DNA from 3 places in the Mesorhizobium sp. M2A.F.Ca.ET.042.01.1.1 genome. Region 3 is predicted to be linked to each of the others. Evidence: predicted binding sites of a transcription regulator. Region 3 holds the regulator's gene; each other region holds the start of a gene.
What was found. Region 3 encodes LexA, which represses DNA repair genes until DNA is damaged. Its sites were predicted from a motif close to TGTTCNNNNTGTGTTCNG; they were not measured.

Region 1 (5,254 bases), on a different contig from region 3:
GGTCACCGTGTCGTTCATCCAGACAGGCGTGGTGGCGGCGGGCCTCAGCGGCTTCTACGTCCAGTTCTTCAACGGGCTAATTATCATCCTGTCGCTGCTCGGCCATAAATGGAACCAGGCAAGGTACAGGTGAGGAGACCGCTCACACCGGCGCGACAAACCCGTCCAGCACGCGTTTCTGGCCGGCCTTGTCGAAGTCGATGGTGAGCTTGTTGCCTTCGATGGCGGCGATGTTGCCGTTGCCGAATTTCTGGTGAAATACCCGGTCGCCGACATTGAAGGCGGATGGCGTGTCGGCGACGGATTTGGCGACCAGCTCGCCCTCGATAGTACGGCCCTTCACACTAGTCCGGCCGGCGCCGTAGCCGCTATCCGTCTCGCCATAGCCGATGCGCTCGACCTGATGGCCGGAGCGGGTGCCCCAGTTGCGGTCGGTCGCTTCGGTGCGGTTGGCCTGGGCGCGCTGCCAGCCGGGCGTGGCATAGGTGTTGGAGAAGCTGCCCTGGTCTTTCGCCCCGACATTGTCGAAGCGCGAGGCGCCGTAAGGATTCTGCCGGCCGCCACCGCGTCCCGATGCAAAAGCGTCGCCGCCATAGGGATTGCCGTAGCCGCCGTAGCTATTGCCGCCTTCGGCGATGTCGATATGGGTTTCCGGCAGCTCGTCGACGAAGCGCGACGGGATGGTCGATTGCCACAGCCCGTGGATCTGACGGTTGGAGACGAACCAGATGTGCAGGTTCTTCTTCGCCCGCGTCAGGCCGACATAGGCAAGCCGGCGTTCCTCCTCCAGGCCGGAGCGACCGCCTTCGTCCAGCGCGCGCTGGTGGGGGAAGAGGCCCTCCTCCCAGCCGGGCAGGAAAACGGTTTCGAATTCGAGGCCCTTGGCCGAATGCAGCGTCATGATCGAGACGGCATCCTGCTCGGCATTCTGCTCGGCGTCCATGACCAGCGCGACATGCTCGAGGAAGGAGCGGAGCGATTCATACTCCTCCATCGAGCGGATCAGCTCCTTGAGGTTTTCCAACCGCCCCGGCGCGTCCGCGGAACGGTCGTTCTTCCACATGTCGGTGTAGCCACTCTCTTCGAGGATGGTCTCGGCGAGCTCGGTGTGCGGGGTGGTTTCCAGCGCTTTCTGCCAGCGCTCGAAATTGGCGGCCACCTCGCGGAGTGCTGCGCGCGGCTTGGGCTTCAGCTCGTCGCTTTCGGCGAGCGTCGCCGCAGCCTCCAGCATCGGCACGCGCATGGCGCGCGCGGTGTCGTGGATCTGGCGGATGGTGGCTTCGCCGAGCCCCCGCTTCGGCACGTTGACGATGCGCTCGAAGGCGAGGTCGTCGCCGCTGTTGGCGACGACGCGGAAGAAGGCCAGCGCGTCGCGGATTTCCAGGCGCTCATAGAAACGCGGACCGCCGATGACGCGGTAATTCAAGCCCAGCGTGATGAAGCGGTCTTCGAAGGCGCGCATCTGGAAGGACGCGCGCACAAGAATCGCCATGTCATTGAGGTTATGCTTCTGCCGCTGATAGGCCTCGATGGCGTCGCCTATGGCGCGCGCCTCTTCCTCCGAGTCCCAGGCGGCATGGACATGTACCTTGTCGTCCTCGGGGTCGTCGCGGTCGGTGAACAGCGTCTTGCCGAAGCGGCCCTCATTGTGGGCGATGAGGTGGGAGGCGGCGCCCAGGATATGCGCGGTGGAGCGATAATTGCGCTCCAGCCGGATGATGGTGGCGCCCGGGAAATCCTTGTCGAAGCGCAGGATGTTGTCGACCTCGGCGCCGCGCCAGCCATAGATCGACTGGTCGTCGTCGCCAACGCAGCAGATGTTTACGGTGGCGGGGCGCCGGTTTCCCTCCCCCTTGAGGGGAGGGTGGCCAGGCGAAGCCTGGTCGGGTGGGGTCCTCGCGGCAGTGCTCGACGTTTTGGCGGTGCCTTCTGCGGCGACCCCCCCCGTCCCCTTCGCGGACACCTCCCCCTCAGGGGGGGAGGATTGAGGCCGCTGCGCCAGGAGGCGAAGCCACATATACTGCGCGGTGTTGGTGTCCTGGTACTCGTCGACCAGTATGTATTTGAACTTGCGGTGATAGTCCTTCAGCACGTCCGGATAGGCGCGGAAGATGCGGATCGGGTGATAGAGCAGGTCGCCGAAGTCGCAGGAATTCAGCGTCTGCAGCCGTTCCTGATAGGCCTTGTAGAGTTGGCGGCCCTTGCCGTTGCCGAAGCTGCGCGCATCGCCTTCCGCAATCTCGTCGGGGCCGAGGCCCTTGTTCTTCCAGTTGTCGAGCATCTGGGCGAAGGTCTTGGCAGGCCAGCGCTTGTCATCCAGCCCCTCGGCCTGGATCAGCTGCTTGATCAGCCGCACCACGTCGTCGGTGTCGAGTATGGTGAAATCCGATTTCAGTCCGGCAAGCTCGGCATGGCGCCGCAACAGCTTCACGCCGATCGAGTGGAAGGTGCCGAGCCAGGGCATGCCCTCGACATTGCCTTCGCCGATCAGGTGGCCGATGCGCTGCTTCATCTCGCGCGCGGCCTTGTTGGTGAAGGTGACGGCCAGGATCTGCGACGGGAAGGCCCTGCCGGTGGCAAGAATGTGGGCGATGCGGGTGGTGAGCACGCGCGTCTTGCCGGTGCCGGCGCCGGCCAGCACCAGGACCGGGCCTTCGGTCGTCTCGACGGCGAGCCGCTGCTCCGGGTTCAGGCCCTTCAGATAATCGGGCGCGCTGTTCTGGCCGCTGCGCGCCGCCATGGCGCGCGCGGCTATGCCGGACGGGGCCGCAGCCGGCCGCGCATTCGGTTCATCGAAAAAAGGCATGTCTTCGGAAAAGCCCGACATCGCCCCCGAATGTAGTGATTCGGGAGCGAAAGACCAGAACTGTCTACGTTTTGTTCTAGTTTCGCGTGTCCCGGATCAACTTGACAGCCGGAGCGGGTGAGGGGAAAGCTGCCGGCAGGGCGGGGCCTGTCGCACCCCGCAAGCTGCTCTATCTTGTTTGACGCAGTTCCGGACGGAAAGACGCTTCACGCTTTTCCTGGAATTGCTTGATGCGCGCAACAGTCGAAGGAGCACCGTCTTGGCTGTCACCATCACCTCCCTCGTCCTCTTCCTCATCGGTCTCATTCTCGGCGGCGGCGGCATCTGGCTCGTCGCGCTGGGTGGCAGTTGGTACTACCTGATCGCCGGCCTGGTCTTCCTGATCACCGCCTGGCTGCTCTTCAGGCGCAGATCGACCTCGCTCTGGCTCTACGCGCTGTTCGTGCTCGCCACTTTGTGCTGGGCAGTCTGGGAGATCGGCTTCGACTGGTGGCAGCTCGGTCCGCGCGGCGGCGTCATCGTGCTCATCGCGCTGTGGCTTTTGACCCCATGGGCAAGGCGGGGCCTGCGCGGTCCCGACGGCCGCGCGCCGCTAATCCTGGCGGTGCTCGCCTCGCTCGCTGTCGCCGGTTACTCGATGACCGCCGATCCGCACGATATCGCCGGCACGCTCGGCACCGAAAAGGTGGCGGCGGCGGCCAATCTCGGCGGCGACATGCCGGCCGGCGAGTGGCACTTCTACGGCCGCACGCCGTTCGGACAGCGCTATTCGCCGCTCGACCAGATCACGCCCGACAATGTCGCCAAGTTGCAGCCAGCCTGGACCTACCGCACCGGCGATGTGAAAGGCCCCGACGATATCGGCGAAACGACCTATCAGGTGACGCCGCTGAAGATCGGCGACGCGCTCTTCATCTGCACGCCGCACAACTTCGCCATCGCCATCGATGCCGCGAGCGGCAAGGAAAAGTGGCGCTACGATCCCAAGATCAAGCTCGACAACAACCGCCAGCACCAGACCTGCCGCGGCGTGTCCTATTATGCCGATGCCAAGATCGCCGCCGGCCAGCCCTGCGCGCAGCGCGTCTACCTGCCGACTTCGGACGCTCGCCTGATCGCACTCGACGCCACCAACGGGCAGTTGTGTCCGTCCTTCGCCGAGGGCGGCACGCTGAACCTGATGGCCAATATGCCTTATCCGAAATCGGGCTATTACTATTCGACCTCGGCGCCGCTGATCGTCGCCGGCAAGATCATCGTCGGCGGCGCGGTCAACGACAATTACTCGACCGAGGAGCCGTCGGGCGTCATCCGCGCCTTCGACGTCGACACCGGCGCGCTGCTGTGGAACTGGGATTCCGGCAATCCGGATGTGACGACGCCGCTGCCCGCCGGGCAGACCTACACACACAACTCGCCCAACATGTGGTCGACCGCCAGCGCTGACGAGAAGCTCGGGCTGCTTTACGTGCCGCTCGGCAACCAGACGCCGGACCAGCTCGGCATGGGCCGCAGCGCCAATGTCGAGAAGTTCTCCTCCTCGATCACCGCGCTCGACCTCAACACCGGGCAATTGCGATGGGTGCGGCAGACCGTGCATCACGATCTGTGGGACATGGACGTGCCGGCGCAGCCGTCACTGGTCGACATCACGACGGCAAACGGCATCGTGCCGGCGCTGGTCGGGCCGACCAAGCAGGGCGACCTCTATGTGCTCGACCGGCGCACGGGCGAGCCGATCATTCCGGTCAAGGACGTGCCGGCCCCCGGCGGCGCGATCGAGGGCGATCATGCCTCGCCGACACAGCCGGCCTCCGACCTTTCCTTCAATCCGAAGCCGCTGACCGGCGCCGACATGTGGGGCATCACCCTGTTCGATCAGCTGGCCTGCCGGATCGAGTTGAAGAAATTGCGCTATGAGGGCCGCTACACGCCGCCCTCGCTGCAGGGCTCGCTGATCTATCCCGGCAATTTCGGCGTCTTCAACTGGGGCGGTGTCGCGGTCGATCCGGTGCGGCAGGTGATGTTCGGCATGCCGACCTACCTGGCGTTCACGTCCAAGCTCATCCCGCGCGCGGACGTGCCGCCGCCAGGCGACACCAAGGGCAGCGAGCAGGGGCTGAACCGCAACGATGGCGCGCCTTACGCGGTGGTGATGGGGCCGTTCCTGTCGCCGCTCGGCATCCCCTGCCAGGCGCCGCCCTGGGGCTATGTCGCCGGCGTCGACCTGAAGACCGGAAACATCGCCTACCAGCACCGCAACGGCACCGTCTACGACATGACGCCGCTGCCGTTGCCGCTCAAGGTCGGCGTTCCTGGCATAGGCGGGCCTATGATCACGGCGGGCGGCGTCGCTTTCCTGGGCGCGGCGGTCGACGACTATCTGCGCGCCTACGACCTCACCACCGGCAAGCAACTCTGGCAGGCGCGGCTGCCGGCGGGCGGGCA
Region 2 (2,583 bases), on a different contig from region 3:
GTCGACCGCCGATGAAGGGACTTGTCCGGCGGCTTGCTAACCAAATGAATTGATGGCGCTGTTGTTTCTTGAAAATCGGCACCTCGGGCCTCTGCGTTCGGCGGCTGAGACTTCAGTCCGAACAAGGCCTCGGACCGTCGCCCGAAGGCCGGAACAATCGCTTTCGGCTGCCGTTGCCCGGCCATCAAAATCGGCGGAGGGAGAGAAGACACGGCCTGCTGACGGTTCCGCCTTTTTGACTGGTCGTTCCAACTGCTCCTTCCAAATTCAAGGTAGAATCAGGCCTCGAGGTCCATCGGCTGATGGCCGGGCTGCTGGTGCCAAAGCACCTGGCGATAATCCGTCAGTTCGACGACCTGCGTGCAGACCGGACAGATGTAGCTGTCGCAGCATTGGCGAAGCGCCGGCGACCCGCGGCGAGCGGCAATGACCGGCGGACGCGAATAGGCTTTGACGGCTTGATCAAGCATGGTTTCCTCCTGGTGGTTGTCGATTGTCCCCGCCCAAGGTCCTCCCCCCTCGCCGGCCATGTCGCGCCGCCGCGGCGCTTGGCCAGCGCTGGAACAGGTTCGGCATGATGCTGATGGGGGAACGCACGAGGCCGCGATGATATCGCCTTGATTGTTGCCGAGGTCGCATCGAATTCTCCCTGTCGGGCGAAAACGGATGGGTCCCTCAACCACCGCCGTGCCAGCGCGAGAACAGGAAAGCAGCGGCGACAAGGTTCCGCATTAACTTCCGATAAGGCGCCAAAAAAATCTTTCAAATTCTTCGAGCGCCGGGAGCGCTCAATATATTAGCAGACCCTCATAATAAGGTGTATGAATCCGGTTGCGGTCGCAGATGATCGCAACGTCAGGCGCCGCTTCACATGGGAGGGAAACCACGTGTAGCCCGGCAGCCGCACGATCTCGACACGCGTCTTGGCGGGCGCGCGGACCGCCTCCTGTGAAGTTCGCACGATCTCCTTCACGGGTGATCGTGCAAGCTGACCTCTACCCGCGGCTGTGGCTTCAGGTTGTGGAAACTTGCACGCTCAAGCGTGGCGGCTTGACAGCGAGCTTCTTTTGTTCTCTTTATGTTCTACTAATTCCCCTTACAAAAGACGCAGCTAATGCTGCAATGCCACACAAATGGCCATGGGAGCGCGCGATGGCCGCCACGAATAACGCCGCGGCCGCCACCATTCTCCATGCCGATCTCGACGCCTTCTACGCCTCGGTCGAGCAATTGCTCGACCCGTCATTGCGCGGCAAGCCGATCGCCGTCGGCGGCGGCGTGGTGCTGGCGGCTTCCTATGAAGCCAAGGTGTTTGGCGTGCGCGGCGGCATGCCCGGCCGCAAGGCGCGCGAGCTCTGCCCGCAGCTCATCTTCGTCGGCGGTCATTTTTCGGAGTACCAGCGCCTCGGCGACGCCGCGATCAAGGTGCTCGACGATTTCACGCCGGTGGTCGAGCGCATCTCGATCGACGAGGCCTTCGCCGACGTCGCCGGCTGCACGCATCTGTTCGGGCCGCCGCAGGAGATCGCGCGGAAAATCCGCGAGCGCGTGAAGGCCGAGCTCGGCCTGCCGATCTCGATCGGCGTGGCGCGGACAAAGCACCTCGCCAAGATCGCCTCGCAGGTGGCCAAGCCCGACGGGCTGGTGGTGGTCGAGCCCGGCACCGAGCTCGCCTTCCTGCACGACCTACCCGTTACGCTGATGTGGGGCGTCGGCCCGGCGACCAAGGCGAGGCTGGCCGAGATCGGCGTCGAGACCATCGGCCAGCTGGCGCGCACTCATAGCGGCGCGTTGGAGCGGCTGATCGGCCACGCCGCCGGCCAGAAGCTCGCCGCGCTCGCCTGGAACCGCGACCCGCGCAAGCTCGAGACGCATCGCCGCGCGCATTCGGCCGGCGCGCAATCGGCGCTTGGCAGGAAGCCGGCGGTGCCGCGCGTCTTCGTGCCGACGCTGCTGCATCTGGCCGATCGCGTGGCGAGCCGCCTGCGCGCCAAGGACCGGCCCGGCCGAACGGTGACGGTGCGGGTGCGCTTCGCCGATCTGCGCGCCGTCACCCGCTCGGTGACGCTGGAGCAGCCGATCCAGGCGACAGTGATGCTGGCCGAGATCGCCGAGGAGCTGGTGCGCGGCGTGCTGGCCGCCCATCCGGGCGAACGGGAAATCTCACTGCTCGCCATTTCGGTCTCGCATCTGGAGGAGCATGCCGAGCTGCAGCTCGAACTGCCGCTCGGCCTGACGGATGAGAAGCGGAAGCCCGGCAGCAGCAAGGGTCTCGCCCGCTTCGGCGCCGACCGCGCCATCGACAAGATCCGCCAGCGCTTCGGCAAGGAAGCCGTCGGCTACGGCACGGTGGCGCTGGAAGGCCCGCGCTCGGTGCCGGATGGATTCAGGGAACTGGCCGAGAAGGAGCTGTAGAGGTTCTCAATCCGTCTCCAACACTGCCCAGTCCAGCCGCATCGTCGCGCTCATCGTTTGCCCATCGTCGAGCACCGTCAGCCCCTCGCCATGATGCGCATCGACCGCGTGCGAGACCGGCTCGAAGCAGAAGAAGCCGGCATCGGGCGACGGCGAATAGAGGATGTA
Region 3 (13,330 bases):
GAGTCATCGCTTAACGCGGCCTGATTGATTCCGCCAGAGAAAAAACCGCCGCGAAGGCTTTTTCCCAAAATAGCGCGGGTGTCTCTGGAGCATGATCCCGAAAAGTGGAAACCGGTTTTCGGGAAAGATCATGCTCCACAAGGAACAGCCTTGGATTCAGTCAAAACAAAAGGGCCGGCGGTGCCGGCCCTTTTGGCAGTATGATGGAAATCGTTAGATAATAACGACCTTGGTGCCGATCTTGACGCGGCTGTAGAGATCCATGACGTGCTCGTTGATCATGCGGAAGCAGCCGTTGGAGGCGCTGGTTCCGATCGAGTTCGGCGCGATCGTGCCGTGGATGCGCAGATGCGTGTCCTTCTTGCCGTCATAGAGGTAGATGGCGCGCGCGCCGAGCGGGTTCTCGCCGCCGCCGGGCATGCCGTCCTTGTACTGGCCGTAATGCTTCGGCTCGCGCTTCTGCATGTCGAGCGTCGGGATCCAGCGCGGCCATTCCTGCTTGTCGCCGACCGCCACGGTGCCCTTGAACTGCAGCCCTTCGCGGCCGACAGCGATGGCATAGCGGCGCGCAGTGGAAAACGACTCGACGAGGTAGAGGCGACGGGCGCTGGTGTCGATCACGATGGTACCCGGCTCATAGCCGGTGAACGTGACGTCCTGCGGCACGAATTCCGGCTTCACCTTGAAGGGCCGCTTGGCGTCCTTCTTGGCCAACGCCGAATCGAGCGCGCGTGTCTCTGGCAGATAGCTGATCGAGGACACCGAGGCGCCGCCGAACAGGCCTGCGAACAGCCCACCGCTGCTCGTCTGCTTCTGGCCGGGCTGCTCACTGCGCAATTCACCGTTGTTGCCGGTGGCGGTAATGTTCATGGCTTCCGCCGGGATCGGCTCCTCGGCCTTGACCGGAACGAGCGGCGCTATCGGCTCCAGCGGCGCAAGGATGTTGGTGGTCTTCTTGGCCGGTTTGGCGTCGGCGACTTCAGATGCGGCCGCCCCGCCGCCCTTCTTGGCGAGCCATTCCTGGCGCGCCGCGTCTGCCTTGGCCTTTGCCGCCTCGCGCATCGCCAACTTGCGAGCCTCGAGCGCCTTCTGCTTGGCGGCTTCCTTGTCGGCCACGATCTTGGCCTCGAGCTTGCTGATCTGCGCAAGGTCGTCCGAAGTCGGGTTTTTCTTCTTCTTGAGAAGCCTCAGCTGCGATGCGTCGCTCTTGGCGGCGACGACCGGAATTGCGTCGGTCGTCTCTACCGACGGGGAAGTGGCCAGGTTTGCCGGTCCGGCAAAGGCCGCGGAGCCCATGCCGAGGACGGCACAGACTCCCAGGAGGATGAAGCTGCGAAGCTGCATGGCGAAGATCCGATTGTCAAAAGCAAGTTGCCCACGGCATCGCCCGGCGCCCCCCAAGGACGCCGATAAAGTGCCGCGGGCAATCTATAATCGATTAGCCGTCATCGCCTCAAGCTGAGGCAGGCGCCACGCCCGGTTGAATCTTTGTGATCGGACGCGCATTTGCCGCGACTGTGTTCAAAGAACCACAGATCGCGGCCCGGTTTCCTTGGCCGGCTACTGGTTCGGAACCTGCGGCGTGACCGGCAAGGTGACGCCGTTGGCTGCAGGCGCCGGCGCAGCCGGAGCAGCCGTTGTCGCCGGAGCCGGCGCAGGCGCCATGGTGCCGTTGGCAAGAGGCGTCGTGGTTGTCGTACCGCCCGACGGAGCTGCGGGAGTCGTACCGCTGGCCGGAGACGCGGGCTTGGAGGTGCCCACCGGCCCATTGGAACCCGGCAGCTGGTTGAGCACGCCGCTGCCCTGGCTCGACGTCGCAGGCCGGTCGAGAATGTCGATCGGCTTCTCGCCGTAACGGGCAAGGATCGACAGCGCCAGCGAAGTGACGAAGAACGCAGCCGCCAGGATCGCGGTCGCGCGGGTCAGCGCATTGGCAGCGCCGCGCGCCGTCATGAAACCGGAACCGCCGCCGATGCCCAGACCGCCGCCTTCGGAGCGCTGCAGCAGCACCACGCCGACAAGGGCGAGCACGACCATGAGGTGGATGACGATCAGTACGGTTTCCATAATTTATCCTGGCGAGGCCAAGCGCTGCCGCGCATACGACCGGTGTTTTGGAGGCGGCTCCTTACAATGCTTTGGCGGCATTTCCAAGCCCGTGGCCGGGAATATGGGAAGCAATGCGGCCAATACAACGATTTATGCCGCTGAAGCCGAGGTGACGGTCTCTAGGAGATATTCATGTAGGCTTCCGCAATCGCGAGGAAGTCGGCCGCCTTCAGGCTGGCGCCGCCGACCAGCGCGCCGTCGACATTCTCGACGCCGAGCAGTTCCACCGCGTTGGACGGCTTGACCGAGCCGCCATAGAGAATGCGCATCCTGGCCGCGGCATCGCCGAGCAAGCCGGTCAGCTTGCCGCGGATATGCGCATGCGCCTCGGCGACGTCGGCCGCCGTCGGGGTTAAGCCGGTGCCGATCGCCCACACCGGCTCATAGGCAATGATGGTGTTCGCAGCGGTAGCGCTGGTCGGAACTGATCCTTCGAGTTGGCGCGACAGGACATCGAGCGTGGCGCCAGCCTCGCGTTCGGCGCGCGTCTCGCCGATGCAGATGATGGCCACCAGCCCTGCCCGCCAGGCTGCCGATGCCTTGGCATGGACCGTCGCATCGTTGTCGCCGAACAGTTCGCGGCGCTCGGAATGGCCGACAATGACGTGGCTCGCGCCGGCGTCCTTCAGCATCTCGGCGGAAATCTCGCCGGTAAAGGCGCCGTTCTCCTTGGGATGGCAATCCTCTCCACCGGCCCGCACCGGCGTGCGCGACAGGATCTCGGCGGCGCGCTGGAGCAACGTCGCCGGCACGCACACCAGCGCTTCGGTCTCGGCGTCGAGGCCGCTCATGAACCCGTTGCCAATCGACCGCAGCTCGTTGAGCGAGGCGCTGGTGCCGTTCATTTTCCAGTTGCCGGCGACAAGGGGGCGGATTCCAGGGGTCATGGGACGCGTTCTCCGAGCGACATTAAGCAGCGCCCTCACTACCAAAATCAGGTCACAAAGCAATCGACAGTGGACCGGAAGGGCGCTATTGCGCTTGTTTCAGACTCGGCGCATGCGAAAATGCGCAAAACTCGGAAGTATGCATGCTTGGTATATTGAGAAGCGCGGCGGGTACCTGGGTCGCGAAGGCGTTGCTGTCCTTGCTGGTGGTGAGTTTCCTCGCCTGGGGCGCCACCACACGCATGGTGGGTGGCGTGCTGGGCGGTCATCACGCGGTGATCACCGCCGGCGGCACCGAGGTCTCGATCAACGAGTACCGCCTCGCCTATGATCGCCAGCTCAGCCTGCTTTCCCAGCAATATGGCCAGCGCGTCACCCAGGAACAGGCCAAGCTGCTCGGCGTCGACAACCAGGTGCTGGCGCAGCTCGTGTCGGGCGCCGTGCTCGATGAACAGGCGCGCAAGCTTGGCCTCGGCCTTTCCAAGGACCGGCTGGCCGAGCTGACGCGCGAGGATCCGGCTTTCAAGGGCCCGAGCGGCCAGTTCGATCGCCGGACGTTCGAATACCTCCTTCGCCAGCTCAACATGCGGCCCGAGGATTATCTCAAGAACCGCTCGCAGGTGGCCGTGCGCCAGCAGATCGTCGAGGCGATCTCCGACGGGCTGAAAGTGCCGCAGACCTTCCTCAAGGCGGTCTCGCTCTATCGCGGCGAGGACCGCACGATCGACTATCTGGTGCTGCCGAAAACGCTGGTGCAGCCGATCGAGGCGCCGTCCGACAGCGCCCTCAACGCCTATTTCGACGCCAACAAGAAGAACTACGCCGCGCCGGAATACCGCAAGTTCTCCTATGTCCGGCTGGAACCGCAGGACATCGCGGACCCGTCGGCGGTGACAGACCAGCAGGTGAGCGAGGACTACAAGAAGAATATCGCGCGCTACACGACGCCCGAGATGCGCACCATCGAGCAGTTGGTGTTCAAGACGCCGGATGCGGCCAAGGCGGCTTTGGATTCGCTGAAGGCCGGCGCCACCTTCGACAAGCTCGTCACCGCCGAAGGCAAGACGCAGGCCGACACGCTGCTCGGCACGCTGTCCAAGGACAAGATCGCCGACAAGGCGGTCGCCGACGCGGCCTTCTCGCTCAATGCCAACGAGGTGAGCCAGGTCGTCCAGGGCGCTTTCGGTCCCGTGCTCCTGCGCGTCACGGAGATCAAGCCGCAAGTCGTGAAGCCGCTTTCGGAAGTGTCCGCTCAGATCCGCAAGGACCTGGCGCTCGGCGAGGCAAGCCGTATCCTGCTCGACGTGCATGATAGTTACGAGGATACCCGCGCCTCGGGCGCCTCGCTTGCCCAGGCCGCCGACAAGCTGAAGCTCAAGGTCGTCACCATCGACGCCATCGACCGCACCGGCCAGCGGCCGGACGGCACCGTAGTCAACGACCTGCCGCAATCGGCCGATCTCATCAAGTCGGTGTTCGCGGCCGAGCCCAATACCGAGAATGAAGGCCTGACGACCGCCGACAACGGTTTCGTCTTCTACGAGGTGCAGTCGATCACGCCGGCGCGCGACCGCACGCTGGATGAGGTCCGCAAGAAGGTCGTGGCCGACTGGACGGAAGCCGAGACCGACAAGCGGCTCGACGCGAAGGCGCAGGAGCTCGAGAAGCGCCTTAAGGCCGGCACCACGCTCGACGTCATCGCCGGCGAGCTCAAGCTCGAGAAACAGACCAAGCGTGGCCTGAAGCGCGAAGCCGACGACGCCGATTTCGGCAAGGAGGGTGCCGCGGCCATGTTCGGCGTCGGCGAAGGCGGCACCGGCCTGATCCCCTCGCCCACCGGCGACGGCCAGATCCTGTTCAAGGTCGCCGAGGTCTTCGAGCCGGCCGGCGCCGACGGCAGCACGGTGCCGGACGAGGCGCAGAAATCCTTCGGTGCCGGCATGTCCGACGACCTGCTCGACCAGCTGGTGGCGCAGCTGCAGTCGCAATATGACGTTCGCATCGATCCGAACGCCGTTTCGCAAGCACAGACACGATGAGCGCGCTGAAGACACATATCGCCAAGGTCGCCACCGGCACCGCGCTTTCCTTCGAGGAAGCACGCGAGGCGTTCGACATCATCATGTCGGGCGATGCGACGCCCGGCCAGATCGGCGGCTTCCTGATGGCGCTGCGCGTGCGCGGCGAGACCGTGGGCGAGATATCCGGCGCGGTCGCCACGATGCGCGCCAAGATGCTGCGCGTCGAGGCGCCGCAGGGCGCCATCGACATCGTCGGCACCGGCGGCGACAATTCGCACTCGGTCAACATCTCGACTGCTTCGGCCTTCGTCATCGCCGCCGCCGGCGTGCCGGTCGCCAAGCACGGGAATCGCGGCCTGTCCTCGCTGACCGGCTCCGCCGATGTGCTGACGGCGCTGGGCGTCAGAATAGATATCTCGCCGGAAATGATCGGCCGCTGCATCCACGAGGCCGGCGTCGGCTTCATGTTCGCGCCGGCGCATCATCCGGCGATGAAGCATGTCGGGCCGACCCGCGTCGAGCTTGGCACGCGCACCATCTTCAATCTGCTCGGACCGCTGTCGAACCCCGCCGGCGTCAGCCGCCAGATGGTCGGCGTCTTCCTGCCGGAATGGATCATGCCGGTGGCCGAGACGCTGAAGGCGCTAGGCGCCGAGCACGCCTGGGTCGTCCATGGCGACGGCTATGACGAGATCACGACCACGGGCGAGACGCAGGTTGCGGAGCTTGCCGGCGGTGAGATCCGCACCTTCACCCTGACGCCGGAAGCCGTCGGGCTGAAGCGGCACACCAAGGAAGAGCTGCGCGGCGGCGACGCGGCCTACAACGCCAGGCAACTGCGCGATATGTTGGGTGGCGCCGCCGGCGCCTATCGCGACACGGTGCTGATGAACGCCGGCGCCGGTCTGGTTGTGGCCGGCAAGGCGACGACGCTTGCCGACGGCATCGCGGCGGCAGCGCAAGCGATCGACAGCGGCCGCGCCCTTGCGGTGCTGGACAAGCTCGTCGAGATTTCGAACGGATAAGGCCTTGTCGGACATCCTGCGCAAGATCGAAGCCTATAAGCGCGAAGAGATCGCGGCGGCGAAGGCGAAAATACCGCTGGCCGAGATCAAGGCGCGGGCAAAGGATGCCGGTGGGACGCGCGGTTTTTTGGCGGCGCTCGAGGCGAAGCGAACAGCGGGGAGCTTCGCGCTGATCGCCGAAATCAAGAAGGCCAGCCCTTCCAAGGGGTTGATCCGTGCCGATTTCGATCCGCCGGCGTTGGCCAAGGCCTATCAGCAAGGTGGCGCCGCGTGCCTTTCGGTGCTGACCGACGCACCGTCTTTCCAGGGCGCTCCGGAATTCCTGACGGCCGCGCGCGCAGCGGTGCGCCTGCCGGCCCTCCGCAAGGATTTTCTGTTCGATCCCTATCAGGTCCATGAAGCACGCGCCTGGGGCGCCGATGCGATCCTCATCATCATGGCGAGCGTCGACGACGCGCTGGCCAGCGAGCTCGAAGCGACCGCCTTCGAGCTCGGCATGGACGCACTGATCGAGGTGCATGATGAGAATGAGATGCAGCGCGCGCTTACTTTGTCTTCGCGGCTGATCGGCATCAACAACCGTGATCTCAGAACCTTCCAGACCAGCCTCGACGTTTCGGAGCGCCTGGCCGCCATGGTGCCGGCGGATCGGCTGCTGGTCAGCGAGAGCGGCATCTTCACGCATCAGGATTGCCGCCGGTTGGAGAAGAGCAAGATCGGTACTTTCCTCGTCGGCGAGAGCCTGATGCGGCAGGCTGACGTAGCTGCCGCGACCAAGCTTCTGCTGACAGGCAAGGCAGCGGCCGAGGCCGTTTGAGAATGCCCGCCCTCACCCACCTCGGCGCCAAGGGCGAAGCCAATATGGTCGATGTCGGCGACAAGGCCGAAACGACCCGTACGGCAATCGCCGAGGGTTTTGTCTCGATGCGGCCCGAAACGCTGGAGATGATTCTGGCCGGCGACGCCAAGAAGGGCGATGTGCTGGGCACCGCCCGCATCGCCGGGATCATGGCGGCGAAGAAGACGCATGCGCTGATCCCGCTTTGCCATCCGCTGCTTCTGACCAAAGTGGCCGTCGAGATCGAGCCGGACCATTCGCTGCCCGGCCTCAAGGTCACAGCGCTCGCCCGCGTCACAGGCAAGACCGGCGTGGAGATGGAAGCGCTGACCGCCGCCTCGGTCGCCTGCCTCACCATCTACGACATGGCCAAGGCGGTGGATCGCGGCATGGTGATTTCCGGTGTCCGGCTGGTCGAGAAGACCGGCGGCAAATCCGGTGACTACAAGGCGGATGCCTGATGGCGCTGGTACCGGTCGCCGAAGCGCTCGCGCGCCTGCTCGACGGCGCAGCGCCTTTGCCGGGCGAAAGCATTCCGCTGGCGGACGCGGCCGGGCGGGTCCTGGCGGAACCGGTTGTGGCGCTGCGCACGCAGCCGCCCTTCAACGCCTCGGCGATGGATGGTTATGCTGCGCGTTCCGCCGACGTCGCTTCAGCGCCGGCGCAACTGGAAGTGATAGGCATGGCGCCTGCCGGGCGCGGCTTCTCCGGAACAGTCGGCGAAGGCCAGGCCGTGCGCATCTTCACCGGCGCGCCGCTGCCTGAAGGCGCCGACACCATCGTCATCCAGGAAAACGTCCGCGACTTAGGTGGCGGCAAGATCGAGGTGATGGAGCCGACCGCCGAAGCCCGCAATGTGCGCCGCCGCGGGCTCGACTTCGGCGAGGGCGATGTGCTGCTCGAAAAAGGTCGCTTGCTCGATGCGGCGGCTCTTTCGCTGGCGGCCTCGGCCAACCACCCTGCCTTGAATGTCGTGCGCCAGCCGCTGGTCGCGATCATCGCCACCGGCGATGAATTGCTGCCGCCGGGCAGCGCGCTCGGCCCAGATCAGATCATTTCCTCCAATGGCTATGGCGTTGCCGCCGCCGCCCAGTCGGTCGGCGCGCGGGCGCTCGATCTCGGCATCGCCGCCGACCGCAAGGAGGCGATCGCCGCGCTGGTCAGGAAAGCGGTCCAGGCGGGCGCCGATGTCATCGTCACGCTCGGCGGCGCCTCGGTCGGCGACCACGACCTGATCCATGACGTGCTGACCGGGGAAGGCATGCGGCTCGACTTCTGGAAGATCGCCATGCGCCCCGGCAAACCGTTGATGTTCGGCCGGCTTGGCAATGTCCGCTGCATCGGCCTCCCAGGCAATCCGGTGGCCAGCATCGTCTGCTCGCAGCTCTTCCTGAAGCCGCTGCTTGCCCGGCTCGGCGGCCGCAATTTCAGGCAGGACGTGCGAACGGCCAGGCTGGGCGCCGCGATGCCGGCCAACGATCTCAGGCAGGACTATGTTCGCGCCGTGGTGCGCGAAGACGCCGGCACGCTGGTCGCGACGCCTTTCGGCATCCAGGACTCCTCGATGCTCAGGATGCTCGCCGACGCCAACGGCCTGATCTTGCGCGAGCCCTTCGCGTTAGCCGCGGAGGTTGGCGCCGAATGCAGCGTGCTTATGCTGCGCTGATAGATCGACAACGCCGGTCGTTCATAATCGGCGACGTCGATAGTTATTCGTCCACCAGCGTTCGGGTCAGGGGATGCTCCGGATCTGCGAGACCATCGACGACGTTGAAATGATGCCGATCCGGCTCGACAACTGACTGGGCAGCGGCGCCAAGCCCGGTCCAGATGTTGGCGAGCAAGGCGCTCTGGCGCAGGAACTCCGAGCGCTCGCCACCGCCGACCCAACAGGTGATGCGGGTTCCTTGCACGGGCCGCAGCAGCGCCGGGCTTTCGCTCAACGCTTCCCGCTCGTCGATGTTCAGCGTCTCGTTCAAAGCCGTGAACATCAACGGCCGAAGGTCGTGCAGGCCTGAAATCGAAACGACCATGCGTATGCGTTTCGCCACCATGGCGCCCAGCGGCGAAGTCGTCGTCACCATCCGGCTGGCGAGATGTCCGCCGGCCGAGTGACCGGTCAGCATCAGCGGGCCATCGACCATGGCCGCCGCCTTGCCGATCGCGGCCGCGACTTCATTGACGATGCCGCCGATCCTGGTCCGCGGGCACAGCGTATAGGAAGGCATGGCGACGGCAAAGCCGCGACCGACAGCGCCGGCGGCCAGATGCGACCAGGATGTCTTGTCCGATTCCATCCAGTAGCCGCCATGGATGAACACGACGAGCCCCTTCGATGCGGCAGGCGGAAGGAAGAGATCGAACCGGCTGCGCGGCGCCTCGCCATAGACGATGTCGAGCCGCGCCCTGCCCTGCGCCAACAGCTTTTCGCGAAATGCCTGAGCTGGGCCGTCCCAGGCCGCCGGCCAGCGGTCGCCCCCAGCGATGTTCGCGCCGTTGGCGTAGGCGTCATCCCAGTCGACAATGCGGTGTCCCAGCACCGGCCCCTCCCGCGATCAGATCGATTTCGAGTTGTCTTTGTTCGGCATGCCATTCGAAGTCAGGTGACGGCCTCCTTGATCGCATAGCGCGCCTCCTGCCAGGCGCCCGTGCGCAGGATGTCTTCCAGCACCTCGACGGCGTCCCAGACGTCCCGGTAGCCGACATAGAGCGGCGTGAAGCCGAAACGGACGGTCGACGGAGCGCGGAAATCGCCGATCACGCCACGCTCGATCAAGGCGCGCATCACCTGGTAACCATGCGGATGGGCGAACGACACCTGGCTGCCGCGCTCGGCCCCGTTGCGCGGGCTTTCCAGCTGGAGACCGAAAGCGCCGCATCTGGCTTCGACAAGCCGGATGAACAGATCCGTCATCGCGACGCTTTTCTCGCGCACGGCCGTCATGTCGACTTCGTCCCAGAGATCCAGCGAACCTTTCAGCGCCCGCATCGACAACACCGGCTGCGTCCCGCACAGGAATCGCCGGATGCCTGAGCCGGCGGCATAACCCTGCTCGAACGCGAAGGGCCGGGCATGGCCCCACCAGCCGCTGAGCGGCTGGCTGATGTGGGGATGATGGCGAGTGGCGCCGTAGATGAAGGCCGGCGCGCCCGGTCCGCCATTGAGATATTTGTAGGTGCAGCCGATCGCGAAATCGGCATTCGAGCCATCGAGATCCACCGGCAGGGCGCCGGCCGTGTGGCAGAGGTCCCAGACGATCAACGCGCCAGCGTCATGGGCCTTGCGGGTCAGGGCCGCCATATCGCGCAACCGGCCGGACTTGTAATTGACGTGGTTGACCAGGATGACCGCGACACGGTCGTCGATCAGTTCCTCGATCGTCGGCGCATCGACGCCTTCGAGCCGCAGCACCGTGCCGGGCCGCGTCGAGGACACCCCCTCCGCCATGTAGAGGTCGGTCGGAAAGCTGTCGCCTTCGGCGACGATCACCGGGCGGTCCGGTCGCATTGCGAGCGCCGCATGCAGGACCTTGTAGATGTTGATCGAGGTGGTGTCGCATACCACAGTCTGGCCAGGCGCGGCGCCGATCAGACGCCCGAGCCGGTCGCCCAGCTTGACAGGCATGTCGAACCAGCCGGCGGTGTTCCAGGCACGGATGAGATCCTGCGCCCATTCCTGCTTCGCGGCCGTCTCGATCTCGTTGAAGACATTGATTGAAGCAGCGCCCAGCGAATTGCCGTCGAGATAAATCACCCCTTCCGGCAGGACGAAGCGATCGCGCAAGGGGCGCAGCGGGTCCGCGGCATCCATCGCCTCGACCTCGGCAAGATCGGGAATTCCCCTCATTGTGCTACCGCCTCCATTTCGACCCAGGCCGCTACATCCCTCCGGCGGCCAACGGTTGTCCCATCACCGTCCGCAACCCGGCAAGAACCTTCTGTCCTATGTTAGCTGGTCCATAGACGGCAAAGGCTGAGGATCGGAATCGTAGCCAAGGTTGGCATTTTGAGTTCGTTTCGTTCACGGTACGGCACATGGTTGCGTCAGCTGACGGGATCCCTTCAGCACCTTCGCGACGATGTCGGCTCTCAATTTCAGCATAAGGAGAATTGCAAAATCGAGCGGAATCAATGACACAGCCCAACCGGTGGCGGCCGGGCAGCGTCCGATGCAACATTCTTTCGGCAGCCTTAAGAAATTCATTAAACTTTAAACGGTTGCGGAACACAACTGGAACAGATAGTGTTTGTTCTGGGTTTGTTTTTCTGATTCTGGTTTCGGAACCCGTGGGGGCCGCCAATGCTGACGCGCAAACAACATGAACTCCTGATGTTCATCCATGAACGCCTGAAGGAGAGCGGGATCCCTCCATCCTTCGACGAGATGAAGGAAGCGCTCGACCTCGCCTCGAAGTCCGGCATTCATCGGCTGATCACGGCGCTGGAAGAACGCGGTTTCATTCGCCGGCTACCGAACCGGGCGCGCGCGCTGGAGGTCTTGCGCCTGCCCGACTCGATCGCGCCCGGCCTGAATGCCGCGAAGAAATTTTCGCCAAGCGTCATCCAGGGCGGTCAGGGCAATCTAAGCCGCCAGGTCAAGCCGGCAGCGCCCTCGCGTACGCCGACACCCAGCAATGATGACGACGCCGCTTCAGCGGTGTCCATTCCGGTGATGGGCCGCATCGCCGCCGGTGTGCCGATCGACGCCATCCAGCACCAAACGCATTCGATCTCGGTCCCGCCAGACATGATCATGGGCGGCGAGCACTATGCGCTGGAGGTCAAGGGCGACTCGATGATCGAGGCTGGCATCTTCGACGGCGACACCGTCATCATCCGCAACGTCAGCACGGCAAGCCCGGGCGAGATCGTGGTGGCGCTGGTGGATGACGAGGAGGCAACGCTCAAGCGCTTCCGCCGCAAGGGCGCCTCGATCGCGCTGGAGGCCGCCAACCCGGCCTACGAGACCCGCATCTTCGGGCCGGATCGGGTCAAGGTACAGGGCAAGCTCGTCGGGCTGATCCGCCGCTACTGATCCGGCTGCGAGGGCTTGGCCCTCTCAGGCTTTTCATAAGGTGGCAGTCCCCTCGCTTCGCGGGTATATTTGCGCTGCTCGTGCCAGGGCCGATATGGCTTTTCGACCGCATATTGGATGGCTGCTCGCGCTGTTGCCGATTGTGGATCGAAGAAGACGGCGGCGCTGCCGTCACGCGCCAGTTGGCGCTTGGTGACGACAAGCACGCGCTGATCCCAACAGGGATTGTAGGCCGTCGCATCGTTGATGACGATGAGGTCGGCAAAACCGCAGGCGGGCCGTGCGCTGTCGCGGTTTTCGGCGAGCGCGACGATCGCGCCGGAAGGATGCCGGCCAATGCAGAGGTCGCCGGTGCAGTAGAAGGGCGAGCCGGGCGGCAGGTCGACCGGGTCGGCGATATCGAGAGCGTCCTTGGCGAATGTCTCGGGCGGCACGATGCCCTCGGCCTTCAGCGCCCGCTTCCAATTGTCAGTGGTGAACTCGTTGGAGCGTTCGCGGTTGACGGCAAGCTCGCCGCCGCCGATCGGCATCGCCACGAGATGCGCGTCCTCCGAGATCAGCACGTCCGGGGTGCGCACATGCGGGATCGCCAGCAGCGCGGCGAGCGCGAAGGGCACAGCGGCGAGCCTCAGCCAGGTGGTGGCCATGGTCGCGATGACGAGCGCGATTGTCGCCAGCAGCACCGACTGGATCGAGATCAATCCCACGGCATCGACGGGCGAGCGCTCGGAAATCCATGCCGAAATGGCGATCATCGCTGTCAGGCCCTTGCCCATCACATAGAGGAAGGGACCGTCGAAGCCGAACGGCATGGCGAGCGCGCTCAACACGGCGAACGGCATGACGATCAGCGAGACGATCGGCATGACCGCCAGATTGGCGAGCAGGCTGAGCGGCGACACGCGCTGAAAATGCCAGATCGCAAACAGCAATGTCGCGCTGCCGGCGACGAGCGAGGTCACAGCGGCGCCGCCCACGCCAACCGCCAGTTTCCGGGACAGGAACCTCAGGAACGAACGCTTCACCGGCGGCGCGGTCGTTTTGCCGGCGCGATAATCGGCAAAGCCGGCATAGGCGCCGACCAGGGCCGCGGTGGCGGCGAAGGACATCTGGAAGCTCGGGCCGACCACTTCATGTGGCGAGACAAGGATGACGGCAATCGCCGAGATCGCCAGGTTGCGCATCGTCAACGCCGCGCGGTCGAAGAGCACCGCTACAAGCATGACCGCAAGCATGATGAAGCTTCGCTCGGCCGCCACCACGATGCCGGAGATGCCGAGGTAAGCGGCGATCGAGGCCAGCGCGATCGCCGCGGCGTATTTCTTCACCGGGCGGCGGGACGAGAAATCGGGAAACAGCGCGAAGGCGCCGCGCAGCAGGAACATGATCGTGCCGGCCACCAGCGCCATGTGCAG

Region 1: the regulator LexA is predicted to act here: its motif matches at 2,868-2,885, upstream of EOA23_RS30505 (UvrD-helicase domain-containing protein).
Region 2: the regulator LexA is predicted to act here: its motif matches at 1,069-1,086, upstream of dinB (DNA polymerase IV).

The regions. Positions count from the first base shown of each region.
Region 1 is NZ_RZRX01000319.1:594-5,847, forward strand. Features, by position in the region: partial or broken gene EOA23_RS30500 (ABC transporter permease) at 1-133, shown strand, start outside; gene EOA23_RS30505 (UvrD-helicase domain-containing protein) at 143-2,827, opposite strand; partial or broken gene EOA23_RS30510 (glucose/quinate/shikimate family membrane-bound PQQ-dependent dehydrogenase) at 3,066-5,254, shown strand, end outside.
Region 2 is NZ_RZRX01000447.1:111-2,693, reverse strand. Features, by position in the region: gene EOA23_RS33430 (hypothetical protein) at 279-470, opposite strand; gene dinB (DNA polymerase IV) at 1,153-2,415, shown strand; partial or broken gene EOA23_RS33420 (aldose 1-epimerase) at 2,422-2,583, opposite strand, start outside.
Region 3 is NZ_RZRX01000064.1:880-14,209, reverse strand. Features, by position in the region: gene EOA23_RS12320 (CTP synthase) at 1-7, opposite strand, end outside; gene EOA23_RS12315 (L,D-transpeptidase family protein) at 214-1,344, opposite strand; gene secG (preprotein translocase subunit SecG) at 1,561-2,067, opposite strand; gene tpiA (triose-phosphate isomerase) at 2,229-2,996, opposite strand; gene EOA23_RS12300 (peptidylprolyl isomerase) at 3,140-5,035, shown strand; gene trpD (anthranilate phosphoribosyltransferase) at 5,032-6,042, shown strand; gene trpC (indole-3-glycerol phosphate synthase TrpC) at 6,047-6,859, shown strand; gene moaC (cyclic pyranopterin monophosphate synthase MoaC) at 6,862-7,341, shown strand; gene glp (gephyrin-like molybdotransferase Glp) at 7,341-8,546, shown strand; gene EOA23_RS12275 (alpha/beta hydrolase) at 8,590-9,420, opposite strand; gene kynU (kynureninase) at 9,480-10,727, opposite strand; gene lexA (transcriptional repressor LexA) at 11,181-11,915, shown strand; partial or broken gene EOA23_RS12260 (ComEC/Rec2 family competence protein) at 11,909-13,330, opposite strand, start outside.